Regions from separate parts of the Bacillus sp. J14TS2 genome, predicted to be linked through region 3. Evidence: predicted binding sites of a transcription regulator. Region 3 holds the regulator's gene; each other region holds the start of a gene.
The links. Region 3 encodes Rex, which represses fermentation and respiration genes when NADH is low (regulators of the CRP and FNR family bind a similar motif). Its sites were predicted from a motif close to TTGTGAAATATTTCACAA; they were not measured.

Region 1 (3,637 bases), on a different contig from region 3:
CTTTTATCCAATGCTCTGAATCAATTTTTTCTCTAAACTCGAAGCTAACTCCACGGGCAATTAAAGCCAATAATAATACAACAAACGGTAGATAGTAGCCGCTGAACAATGTTGCATACCAGTGCGGGAAGGCAGCGAACATTGCTCCCCCCGCTGTAATCAGCCATACTTCATTCGCATCCCAAAAGGGGCCAATGCTTTTAATTAGCATTTGTTTCTCTTGTTCATTTTTCGCAAGAAACTTTGTCCCCATACCAATTCCAAAATCAAAACCTTCCAAGAAGACAAAGCCAACAAATAAAACGGCAACAAGGATAAACCACACTTCACTTAGTTGCATGTTGAACACCTCCAAGATCAAACGGGTCTGACGCTGATACATCTTCCTTCGCTTTTGCATGCGGCCCTTGCTTGATCACACGGATAAATAGATACACCATCACAATTGCTAAACATGCATAGATGAGAGAAAAGGAGATAAGCGAAAATAAAATTTGTCCTGCACTCACATTCGGTGAGACTCCATCCATTGTCTTCATAAGACCATTTACTACCCAAGGCTGGCGACCAATCTCGGACATGATCCAACCAAAGGAATTGCCGATGAATGGTAAAAAGATAGCAGGAACCAACCATTTCAAATAACGAATGCTATGGACTAATTTTTTTCTCCATAATAAGAACAGACCTAAAGCACTAAGCAGGATTAGAATTCCACCAGTTCCAGCCATAATACGAAAACTCCAAAATGTTGTTTTGACGGGAGGTATATAAATGCCTTCTCCATGCTTTTCAATCATTTTTTCTTGTAAAGTATTCATTCCTTCTACTTTTCCAGTAAATTCACTATATGCCAAGTAGCTTAATAAATATGGTATTTCGATCCGGTGGGTACTTTCCTGGTTTTTAGTATCAATATTGGCAAACAGAGTCCAAGCTGCGGGATCACCACTATCCTCCCAAAGCCCTTCAGCCGCTGCCATTTTCATTGGTTGGGCGTGCATTAAATAGGTTGCTTGCGCGTGACCAGAAAAAGCGAGTCCTAGGCCAGCGACCAATCCAATAACAAGCGAAATAGCAATCGAACGTTTAAAAATTTCCACATCTTTTTTCTTAATCAAATACCAAGCACTGACACCAGCGATAAAAAAGGCACCTGTAGCAAAGCTTCCGAAGATTGTATGTGGAAAGGCAACCCAAAGTTTAGGATTGGTCAACACAGCTACAAAATCGGTCATTTCTGCACGACCATTTTGAATCGTATAGCCAACAGGATTATGCATGAAGGAATTGGCTGCTAAGATCCAAAAAGCGGACATAATTGTACCGATCGACACAAGCCAGATACAAGCTAAATGTAATTTTTTCGGTAGTTTATTCCAACCGAACATCCATAATCCAATAAAGGTAGATTCTAAGAAAAAAGCTAATAAAGCCTCAACAGCAAGCGGCGCTCCAAATACATCCCCGACAAATCGTGAATAACTTGACCAGTTCATTCCAAATTGAAATTCCTGGATAATCCCTGTCACCACTCCGACTGCAAAGTTAATTAGAAAAAAGATACTCCAAAACTTGGTCATCTTCAAATAAACTTCTTTTTTCTTTATCACATACAGTGTCTGCATGATCGCAATAATAAATACTAGACCAATGGACAATGGGACAAAGATAAAATGAAACAATGTCGTTGAAGCAAATTGAATCCTCGCAAGAATAACCTCTTCCATTCCATTTTCCTCCTTAAGTGAAAAAGTGAACAAACTTTGACAAAAGTAATTCATTTTGTGTGCTTGTGCACTTTTAATTCGTGAAATTATGAACAAACTTTGACAAAAAATTTTTGCAAAGACATGAGTGAAAATTTTCCTCTGTAATGTCTATCGCAAATCTAGGCGGATAGTAAATCATCCCCCTTTATCTTTCAGCCAAGGTCCAATGATTTTCCTTTTTCTCCACATAGTGAATAACTGAGCATTCTATATTTCTATCATACTACAGATTCTCAAAATAGGAATAAGGTTATGTTACAAATTCGGTACCAATATAAGTCCATTTATTGAACAGAGAATAAGCGAGCAATTTTACTAGCTTATGAGGTTTTATTGTAAAAAGATTTATGGAATTTGTCAATCAAGCTAGTTTTTTATTGACGTTTTTTTGAGCATTATTAGAGGTATAAATAACGTATAAACTTTAAAACAAGGGTGGTTATGATGATGAAAAAGGCTATACAAGTCGCTATTTTTCTAGGCGCTATTTTTCTTATTGGAGGTTGTGCAACTAAGGATCACTCTTCACAAGAAACTCCAGCAGAAAACAATACTGAAACTAATGATGCACAACAAAGTGAGGACCAAGACGACGCTAAACAAGATCCCCAACCTAATGAAGAGGAGAATTCCTCACAACCAGAGCAACAAGACGAGAAAGACCTTACACAGGAAGAGATAATGGAAGGAATAAAAGAGCAAATTGATACAGACCTGACGATTGTTCTTCCAGACAGCATCCCTTTAGATAAAGGAGAGCATTTGACAGCTGCTACCACCTCATCAGAGGATCAATATACGGTTATCTTTTTTGCTAGTCAAACTTCGATTCCCATTAATAATGATCAATTAAAAGATGGTGATGCTAGGCAGATTGCACGATTAACCGTACAACAATACGATACTCAGGAACAGGCAAACGAAGAAATAGCTTATGAAGATTTTGAACAAAACGGCGGTAATGAAGTGGATCTTGGTCATGACATCACTGGGTATCAAGATGCAGGAGCAGGCAGCCTCTGGACAGGCTGGAATGAAGGCCGTTGGGCATTGGCGGCACATACGCAAACAGATCAAGCAGAGTCTGGTGAAAAACTGGCCCGCAATGCCGTCACTTTTCTAGAAGATCATTCATTACCGATCCCAGAAGAACACGGTTTTGTTCATTTAGATGCAACAGGGGATGATCAGCAGATTCTCTGGCAAAAAGAAAATGTCGTTTATCAATTAGATCAAATCGCTGATCCGATCATCGGTTTAAAGATCGCGACATTATTTGAATGATGGATTACTCTTGAAAATTGTGATTAGAAAAAAAGTGGTATTCAATTTAATGGGGATTTTCTTCCATCCCCACCTTCGCTTCTCCGTTTTCCAAGGTCCTGAAGTGAGGGATTACTGCACGGTAATGCGGGATCAAATAGTGGATTTTTTGCTCAATCATCACTTTCCCTTCTCGTTTTAAGGCATCTGCTCATGCATTCTACAATGTATGCTCATATTGTAGAGTATGGGGGTGATTGATTGTCTAGGAAAAGAAATCAGCTTGGTTGCATTTTTCCTGGTTATAGATGGTGTGGACCAGGATGTAGCGGGCCTGGTTCACCTATTAATGATGTGGATGCCTGTTGTATGAGACATGATCGCTGCTTGAATAGGGGGATTCATCCTTGTATATGTGATGAACAATTCATGCATTGCCTTCGTCCGAAAATGGATCGCAGAAGTCGAGATGGCCAACATGCGAGACTGATGTATAGAGCGATACAATTGAAAACAACTTTTCAATGTCAACGATTCAGAAGGGATTGGTGAAAGCCGCTTAATCAGCTCCTTCCGAATCTCTTTTTTTACAGAGGATGTTC
Region 2 (3,637 bases), on a different contig from region 3:
TTGCTTGGATCTCTTCTTCTTAAGAAATCAATCGATTGTGTCACAACCCAATTGGTTGGATGAAATTCTTCGGGTAAATGCCATGGTCGACTCATAGCAGAAGCATTACAATCCAAACCGATATCAGTTAGATCGCGATGCCCGCCAAGTCGTTCTCTAAGCCAAGGTAAATAATCATCTGTATGGTCAAAGGATTCTTGAACTGGTGTGTCCTTCATTCGGTTATGATGTAAATAGCCATCATGTAAAATAACATTATGAAAGCCACATAAATTCCGGGTTGGATATACATGCATTTTCCCAACAGCTTGCGTATGATATCCAGCTTGGCTCATTTCTTCTGGAAGCAAATGAGGATATTGATAGGGAACCCGATCCTGATAGCCGACTCTTCCATGCGATCGCTGAGACATACCAGTTAAAACGGCGGCTCGCGCGGGGACGCAAGTAGGGGTCGCGGAATAAGCATTCGTAAATCGAACACCCTGGAGGGCAAGTTGATCGAGATTAGGCGTTTCTACAGCAGGATGGCCAGCAATACTTAAACAATCAAAACGCATTTGATCGACCATTATCATCAATATATTTGGTTTCATTTTGTGCTCCTTCTTTTAAGGTTAATCAAAATATGTCTCTTTATTTGGATTTTCCAGATAGTCAAAAAGCATATGTATTTGTGCTTCAGTATTGCGATTTTGGGATAAAGCTGGCAAATGATTTTTCGAAAAAAATTGAACATCATCGGTTTCTACACCACTAGTCGCACTTCCCCCGACAATCTCACATTGAAAAAACAATTTGTAATAATGGTAAGGCTGGGGCGGGTGTGCATGTTTATGCGTATCGCAAACCGCAAGTAACTTTTTTACATTGACATCATAGCCTGCCTCTTCGGTGATTTCTTTAATAATATTTTCGGATGGAGAAAGACCAATATCACAAAAACCTCCAGGTAACGACCACGCTCCATCATAATTTTCTTGAACTAAAAGGATTTGGTTATTTTGAAAAACGGCTCCTCTTACATCCAATTTAGGTGTTTGATAACCGGTTTCATTCGCAAACAACTCATACACTTTTTCCATTTCTGTCCCGGAATAATCAGCCATGATTTCTACACTAATTTTTCGCAATTCTTCAAATCGTTCCAGATCATATACATCCTTAGAAAATGTTAATCCAGCTTGGGAAATGGCTTGAATTTTCTTCGCCCATTCTAACCATTTATATTCCATGTTTTCACCTCTAACATTCTTAAATTGCAGTCCCTCTTATAGACCATTTCGATAAAAATTGCCAAAATCCTTTGTTTTTCTCAATAGAAAAAAGGGAAAGCATTTTTCAGCTTTCCCTTCTTAGATTACTGTGTAGCAACCCTTCGGAACTTTTTAAAAATATTTTTGTCTTTTAAATTTTTGATCGTAGCTGGGACTAAGAAGCGGTCAACTCCGTAATATACTGTTCCATTGATGACAAATAAGAGAATGATGGCTACGGCAAGTAAGATTGGATTTGTGCTAATCGTTCCTGCAAGTAGGAAGTTCAAGTTCATGAATGCTCCTGCAATCAGAGCTGGGATTGTCAATGCGCCGACAATTAATCCAAGACCAACGAGTATTTCCCCTGCTGGGATCAAGATGTTGATAATCTTCACATTGGGAAGGGCAACATGTTCAAGGAAAGCGGCATACCATCCTTGGACAACTGGGGCTTCTCCTCCTGCTTTGGCTAACGCCCCTTGTAAAAATCCGCCTGCATCAAATGCGCCTAATTTATGCCAACCTGCTTCTAACCATTGAACACCTAACCAAATTCTTAATGCAGCCCATACAATTGCTACCCAACGATTTTCATACCATTTATTCATCATAATCACTCCTGTTTTTTATTGTTTGTGAAAGTATTCACATTAGAATGTAAAAAAATATTAGGACACTGTAGTGAATGTTTGTTATTTTATATTTGTTTGTGAATATTTTCACTAACTTTCTATAGATTTAATATACTATGAAATTCACTGGAAAGCAAGGTGTTTTTTTAAATGACACCTTTTTGTCAAAACTTGAAAAAGTACCCACGGAAAACCTCAACAAAAAAAAGAGTTAACACACCATACGGGTTTATGTAGATGTTATAAAGGATTAAATACTACCATACGAGTTTAAGTTACACCTTTCAGGATTAAAAAGGCTTCTTCATATTTGGTTGCACCTTCCCATCACTATTTGCTCCATCTGTTCCGCAACCTGAGTTCCTTTTTCAATACGACAGCTTGGTTATGTTGCTCATCTTTTGCAGCATAAAGTAAGCTAATGTCATTGTTTTTTGCTTTTTCCCATAACTTTTCAAAGGCAGCTTTCTTTTCTTCATCGTTTCGAAGTTCATTTACATATTTTTGCTCAAATTCTTCAAAACGTTGAGGATCATGCCCGAACCATTTTCTCAATTCGGAGCTAGGTGCCACCTCTTTCATCCACTCATCCAATTTTGCATCTGCTTTTTTTATACCTCGTGGCCAAATCCGGTCAACAAGAATTCGAAGGCCATCTGATTGGTCAAATGAATCGTATACTCTTTTTAGTTGAATCTTTGGCATAGTCTCCCCTCTCCTCTCTTGTGATCTTTCATCCTTATTCATGTTATCCCCTTTTACTGGTCATACTAACCCTATCATAGAAAAGGAGGCTTCACCCATGAAAAAGAACAAACAAAAAACAATCATTAACCAAGAAGACATGACCATTCGAGCAAATCTCAATAATCTAGAACCAGGTGATTCTGTCAATAAAGAACGTACACTTGAAACCGCGAACAGCAAACTAGCAAAAGATGAAATTCAACAACAAAATAACAATCTTTAGAAAAGCAGACCCATTTTTTGTTTTAGACAAGTTCAAAAAAATAATTAAGACACCTTTGCTTAATGTCACACATTTAATGGTGAAAAAAGATGAGGCTGAGACAAAAGTGTTTTCATACAAGACAAAACCGAACTACTACTAGGTTCATATACGCCGCTCCGGAAATATACTTCGCTTACCGCGGGCGGCTGGAGCTTTCTCAGGCTTACAGGATGTAGGTCACGAAGGCGTTGCGACGTACAGGATTAACTAGTGCAGACGAAGCGACAGGACGTCGCGTACCTATCCTTTGATCCTTATTCGCACTCCGGAATCTCACCGTTGTTTTTCCTCCCACAGGAGTCTGCGTATATTTCCTCCGCTAGGCAATACATTGTTCGTCTTTGAAGTTTAACATTTTAATTATGTCCTAGTCTCGTCGCTTTTTATATAACAAATGAAATGACCTCATTTCTCACAACAACTATATTAGGTTACATAATTAAATTTCTTAAGATATTTTTCAATCACTTTCTTGTTTTCATGCCACCATAAAATAGGGACATCTCCTACTTTTCTAAACCCTAATTTCTGCGCTAAACGATTTGAAGCTTCATTTCCAGCATCACAATCCCAGTACGGAGTTAACCCCAGTTCTTTACTTCTCTTTATAAAGTATGAACAAACGATTGTAGCTAGTCCCCTACCTCGATATTCATTTAATGTAATGATATCTGGAGCAATAAATTTGCCACCAATATAGAAGGTATTACAAACACTTACAAATTCATCATTTT
Region 3 (3,637 bases):
TTATGGACATGATTGAGATGATGCCGATGGTGATTATCGCAAGTTCTCTAATTGGACCTATTCTGGAGGAAATTGTTTTTCGAAAAGTCATTTTTGGCGTGTTATATAATCGATTTCCTTTTTGGGCAGCAGCTCTTATCAGTTCACTCGCCTTTGCGATCGCCCATATGGAACCGACACATTTAATTTTATATGCAGCAATGGGCTTTACCTTTTCATTCTTATATGTCAAAACAAAAAGAATTGTTGTCCCGATTATCTCGCATATGCTGATGAATACACTGGTGACGATCAATGCGTTTTTTCTTAATCCGGAAGACCTAAGGCAGGTTCCCGAACAAGTGCAGGCGTGGATTGGAGGGATCTTTTTATGAGGTCACCGTTTTTCTCTGGTTTGATCTATATCGCATTAGGCATTACCTTTACGATTTTTGCCATCCAACAGGTGATCAGTAATGATTGGGGCTTTTTCGTTTATGTTCTTCTAATTTTCGCGACACTTGACTTTGGAGCCGGCTTCCGGTTAATCAAACTACATTTTCGTATTAAACATAATAGTAAAAAATGAAGAGGATCAAAGGCTTGACTATAAAGCCTTTGATCCTTATTCTTCTTGCTCTACTATTTGCTTGGCTTTTTGTGCTTTTCTATAACCGATTTTGGAAATCCAGACACTTATTTCATAAAGAATAAGTAAAGGTACGGTTACCATCATATGAGAGAGGAGATCTGGTGGTGTAATAAAAGCAGCAATTACCAACAAGACAAAATAGGCATATTTACGAATTTTAGATAAGTACTGAGGGGTGATAATCCCTAGTCTTGTTAAAAATAAAATCACCACTGGCAATTGAAAGAGTATGCCAAATGGGAGGGTAATTTGAAATAGGAATTGAAAGTATTCATTAATTCCAATCGTGGTTTCAATCCCCATATTTCCAGAAAGTTTGAACATAAACTGAATGACAAACGGAAATAAGACAAAATAAGAAAAGGAAATCCCTGCTAAAAATAATAGAACAGATGCCGGAATATAGCTTAATGTGACCCTTCTTTCTTTCATTAATAGTCCAGGACTAATAAATGCCCATAGCTGATATAAAATGACAGGCGAAGTAAGAAGGATCCCAATCAAAAAGGTCATTTGCATATACACCTTAAAAGGATCTGTTGGTTTAAAGGCATTCATCACTAATTCTTGCACAGCACTTGCATCCTGCAGGAAACGGATGAGCGGCTGTGAAAGAAAGAAACCAATGAGTGAAGCCAATACGAAGAAAACGACGATAATCATCAGCCGTTTTCTTAATTCCTCTATATGCTCGAGAATGCTCATGTTATCATTCTGATTCATCACAATTTTTCATCCCATCAACGGTCGGCGTCTTTCTTGTCCTTGTCGTCATCTTCTGCGAGTCCCTTTGTTGCATTTTTAAATTCACGCAACGTACTACCTGCTGCCTTTCCAAGCTCTGGTAATTTTTTCGGGCCAAATATTAAGACTGCAACAAATGCGATGATGAGTATACTTCCCCATCCCACCATAATTGCGCCCACCTCCTTTTATATTACTCATTTTAGCTGATTTGACGAGAATTATCTATCCTCTGACTCTATTTCTTGTGAATTTTCCGTGTCAGGGGTGGGATAATTTTTCAAAAAGTAAATAAGTGACTGCAATTCTACAGCAAGATCAATATGATGAACTCGGATAGATGGAGGAACTGTTAATCGAGCTGGAGTAAAATTCAAAATTCCCTTTACATTGGTTTTGATCAATCGATCTGTCACTTGCTGAGCTACTTGAGAAGGCAATGTTAAAATAATGGCACTTACCGCTTCTTTATTTAAGTGTTCTTCAAGCTCGGCTAAGTCATATATTGGTACATCACTAATGGTTGTACCAATTTTTTCAGGGTCGACCTCAAAGGCCATGGCGATTTTGGTATTATTATTTTTTAAAAAGTTATAATTCAAAAAGGCTGTACCAAGATTCCCTACACCGACTAAAGCTACTTTTGTTAGCTCGTCCTGATCTAGGGTTTTCGCAAAGAAATTTAATAAATAATTCACATTGTAACCATACCCCTTTTTTCCAAGGGCACCAAAATAGGAAAAGTCACGGCGAATGGTGGCGGAATCCACCTTCACAGCTTCACTTAATTGCGCAGAGGAAACCCGTTGCTTTCCTGACGCATGTAAATTTTTAATAAAACGATAATAAAGAGGCAAACGTTTTGCCGTTGCCTGGGGAATTTTCATTGATTCTACGTTCATCGTTCACCCTCCTTAATTTAAGCATTGTCAACCATTCAAAAGGATGTATCTAACCAAACTTTATCTTCTATATCGTGTGCTGAGTTTTCCTGTTTGTCTAAGCAAACCTCTATTCATAGCTTAATTCGTCGACGATATCGGACTGCAAGTTCGCTATGCGTGTATCTATTTCATCAACTTGTTCATTTTTTCACGCAGTAACCTCTCCTATTATCATACACTATTTTCTTCAAGCTGTCTTTTTCTAATTCTCCTGGCCTTCTGCTAGCATACTGAACGAGCAAAGATTGCTCCCGCCCTGTTCCTTATTGTAAACTGTTCATAGGAGTGAATAATGATGATGTTATTGCAATTACAACAAATTACAAAGCATTTCGGTGCGGAATGCATATTATCGGATATAAAGTTAGAAGTGAAATCACGCGATCGTGTTGCACTTGTAGGGCGTAATGGTGCAGGAAAGTCGACTCTTTTAAAAATTATTGCAGGTCAACTTTCTTATGATTCTGGACAAATTGTTCGTCCAAAAGGCGTTACAATCGGCTATTTAGCACAAAACACGGGACTAGAATCCAGTCAGGTCATTTGGGATGAAATGCTAACGGTGTTTGCTGAAGTTCGAAAAATGGAAAAGGAAATCCGCCAATTAGAATTAAAGATGGCAGACCCTGCCCATTACGAAAACCCCCAGCTCGCTGATTCGCTTTTCCAAGAATATGACCGTTTGCAGGAAAAATTTAAAACAGCTGGCGGCTATCAATATGAAGCAGATATTCGCTCTGTTTTACACGGCATGCGCTATTATGAAGCGGATTATCAAACAAAGATCTCTACATTAAGCGGTGGACAAAAGACAAGATTAGCTTTAGCAAAGCTTTTGCTAATGAAACCAGATATTTTAATTTTGGACGAGCCAACCAACCATTTGGATATCGAGACCTTATCTTGGCTCGAACAATATTTGCAAGGCTATGAAGGGGCAATATTAATTGTTTCCCATGACCGTTATTTTCTTGATAAAGTCGTTGACCAGGTGTATGAATTATCCAGACATGAAATGATCAAATACCATGGGAATTATAGTCAATATCTAACAAAGAAAGCAGAAATCTATGAACGTGATTTGAAACATTTTGAAAAACAACAAGACGAGATTGCTAAAATGCAGGATTTTATCCAACGAAATTTAGCAAGAGCCTCGACAACGAAAAGGGCGCAAAGCCGGCGTAAGCAATTAGAAAAAATGCAGGTCCTCGATCGTCCTAGTGGCGGGGAACAGTCCGCTACTTTCCATTTTGATATTGAGCGACCAAGCGGCAATGATGTGATAAAAATAAATGAAGCGACAATTGGCTATAAT

Region 1: KI375_RS25630 (cytochrome ubiquinol oxidase subunit I) is a predicted target of Rex. The motif match lies at 1,809-1,826, and genes of this name have one in related genera.
Region 2: KI375_RS25590 (DoxX family membrane protein) is a predicted target of Rex. The motif match lies at 1,893-1,910, and genes of this name have one in related genera.

Annotation. Positions count from the first base shown of each region.
Region 1 covers NZ_BORE01000027.1:27,067-30,703, forward strand. The annotation lists gene cydB (cytochrome d ubiquinol oxidase subunit II) at 1-340, opposite strand, end outside; gene KI375_RS25630 (cytochrome ubiquinol oxidase subunit I) at 327-1,730, opposite strand; gene KI375_RS25635 (hypothetical protein) at 2,220-3,056, shown strand; gene KI375_RS25640 (phospholipase A2 family protein) at 3,297-3,587, shown strand.
Region 2 covers NZ_BORE01000027.1:17,814-21,450, forward strand. The annotation lists gene KI375_RS25580 (arylsulfatase) at 1-596, opposite strand, end outside; gene KI375_RS25585 (NUDIX hydrolase) at 618-1,235, opposite strand; gene KI375_RS25590 (DoxX family membrane protein) at 1,361-1,870, opposite strand; gene KI375_RS25595 (DUF488 domain-containing protein) at 2,222-2,596, opposite strand; gene KI375_RS25600 (hypothetical protein) at 2,694-2,861, shown strand; gene KI375_RS25605 (GNAT family N-acetyltransferase) at 3,330-3,637, opposite strand, start outside.
Region 3 covers NZ_BORE01000029.1:6,492-10,128, forward strand. The annotation lists gene KI375_RS25885 (CPBP family intramembrane glutamic endopeptidase) at 1-374, shown strand, start outside; gene KI375_RS25890 (YdiK family protein) at 371-568, shown strand; gene tatC (twin-arginine translocase subunit TatC) at 605-1,354, opposite strand; gene KI375_RS25900 (twin-arginine translocase TatA/TatE family subunit) at 1,372-1,545, opposite strand; gene KI375_RS25905 (redox-sensing transcriptional repressor Rex) at 1,597-2,277, opposite strand; gene KI375_RS25910 (ABC-F family ATP-binding cassette domain-containing protein) at 2,615-3,637, shown strand, end outside.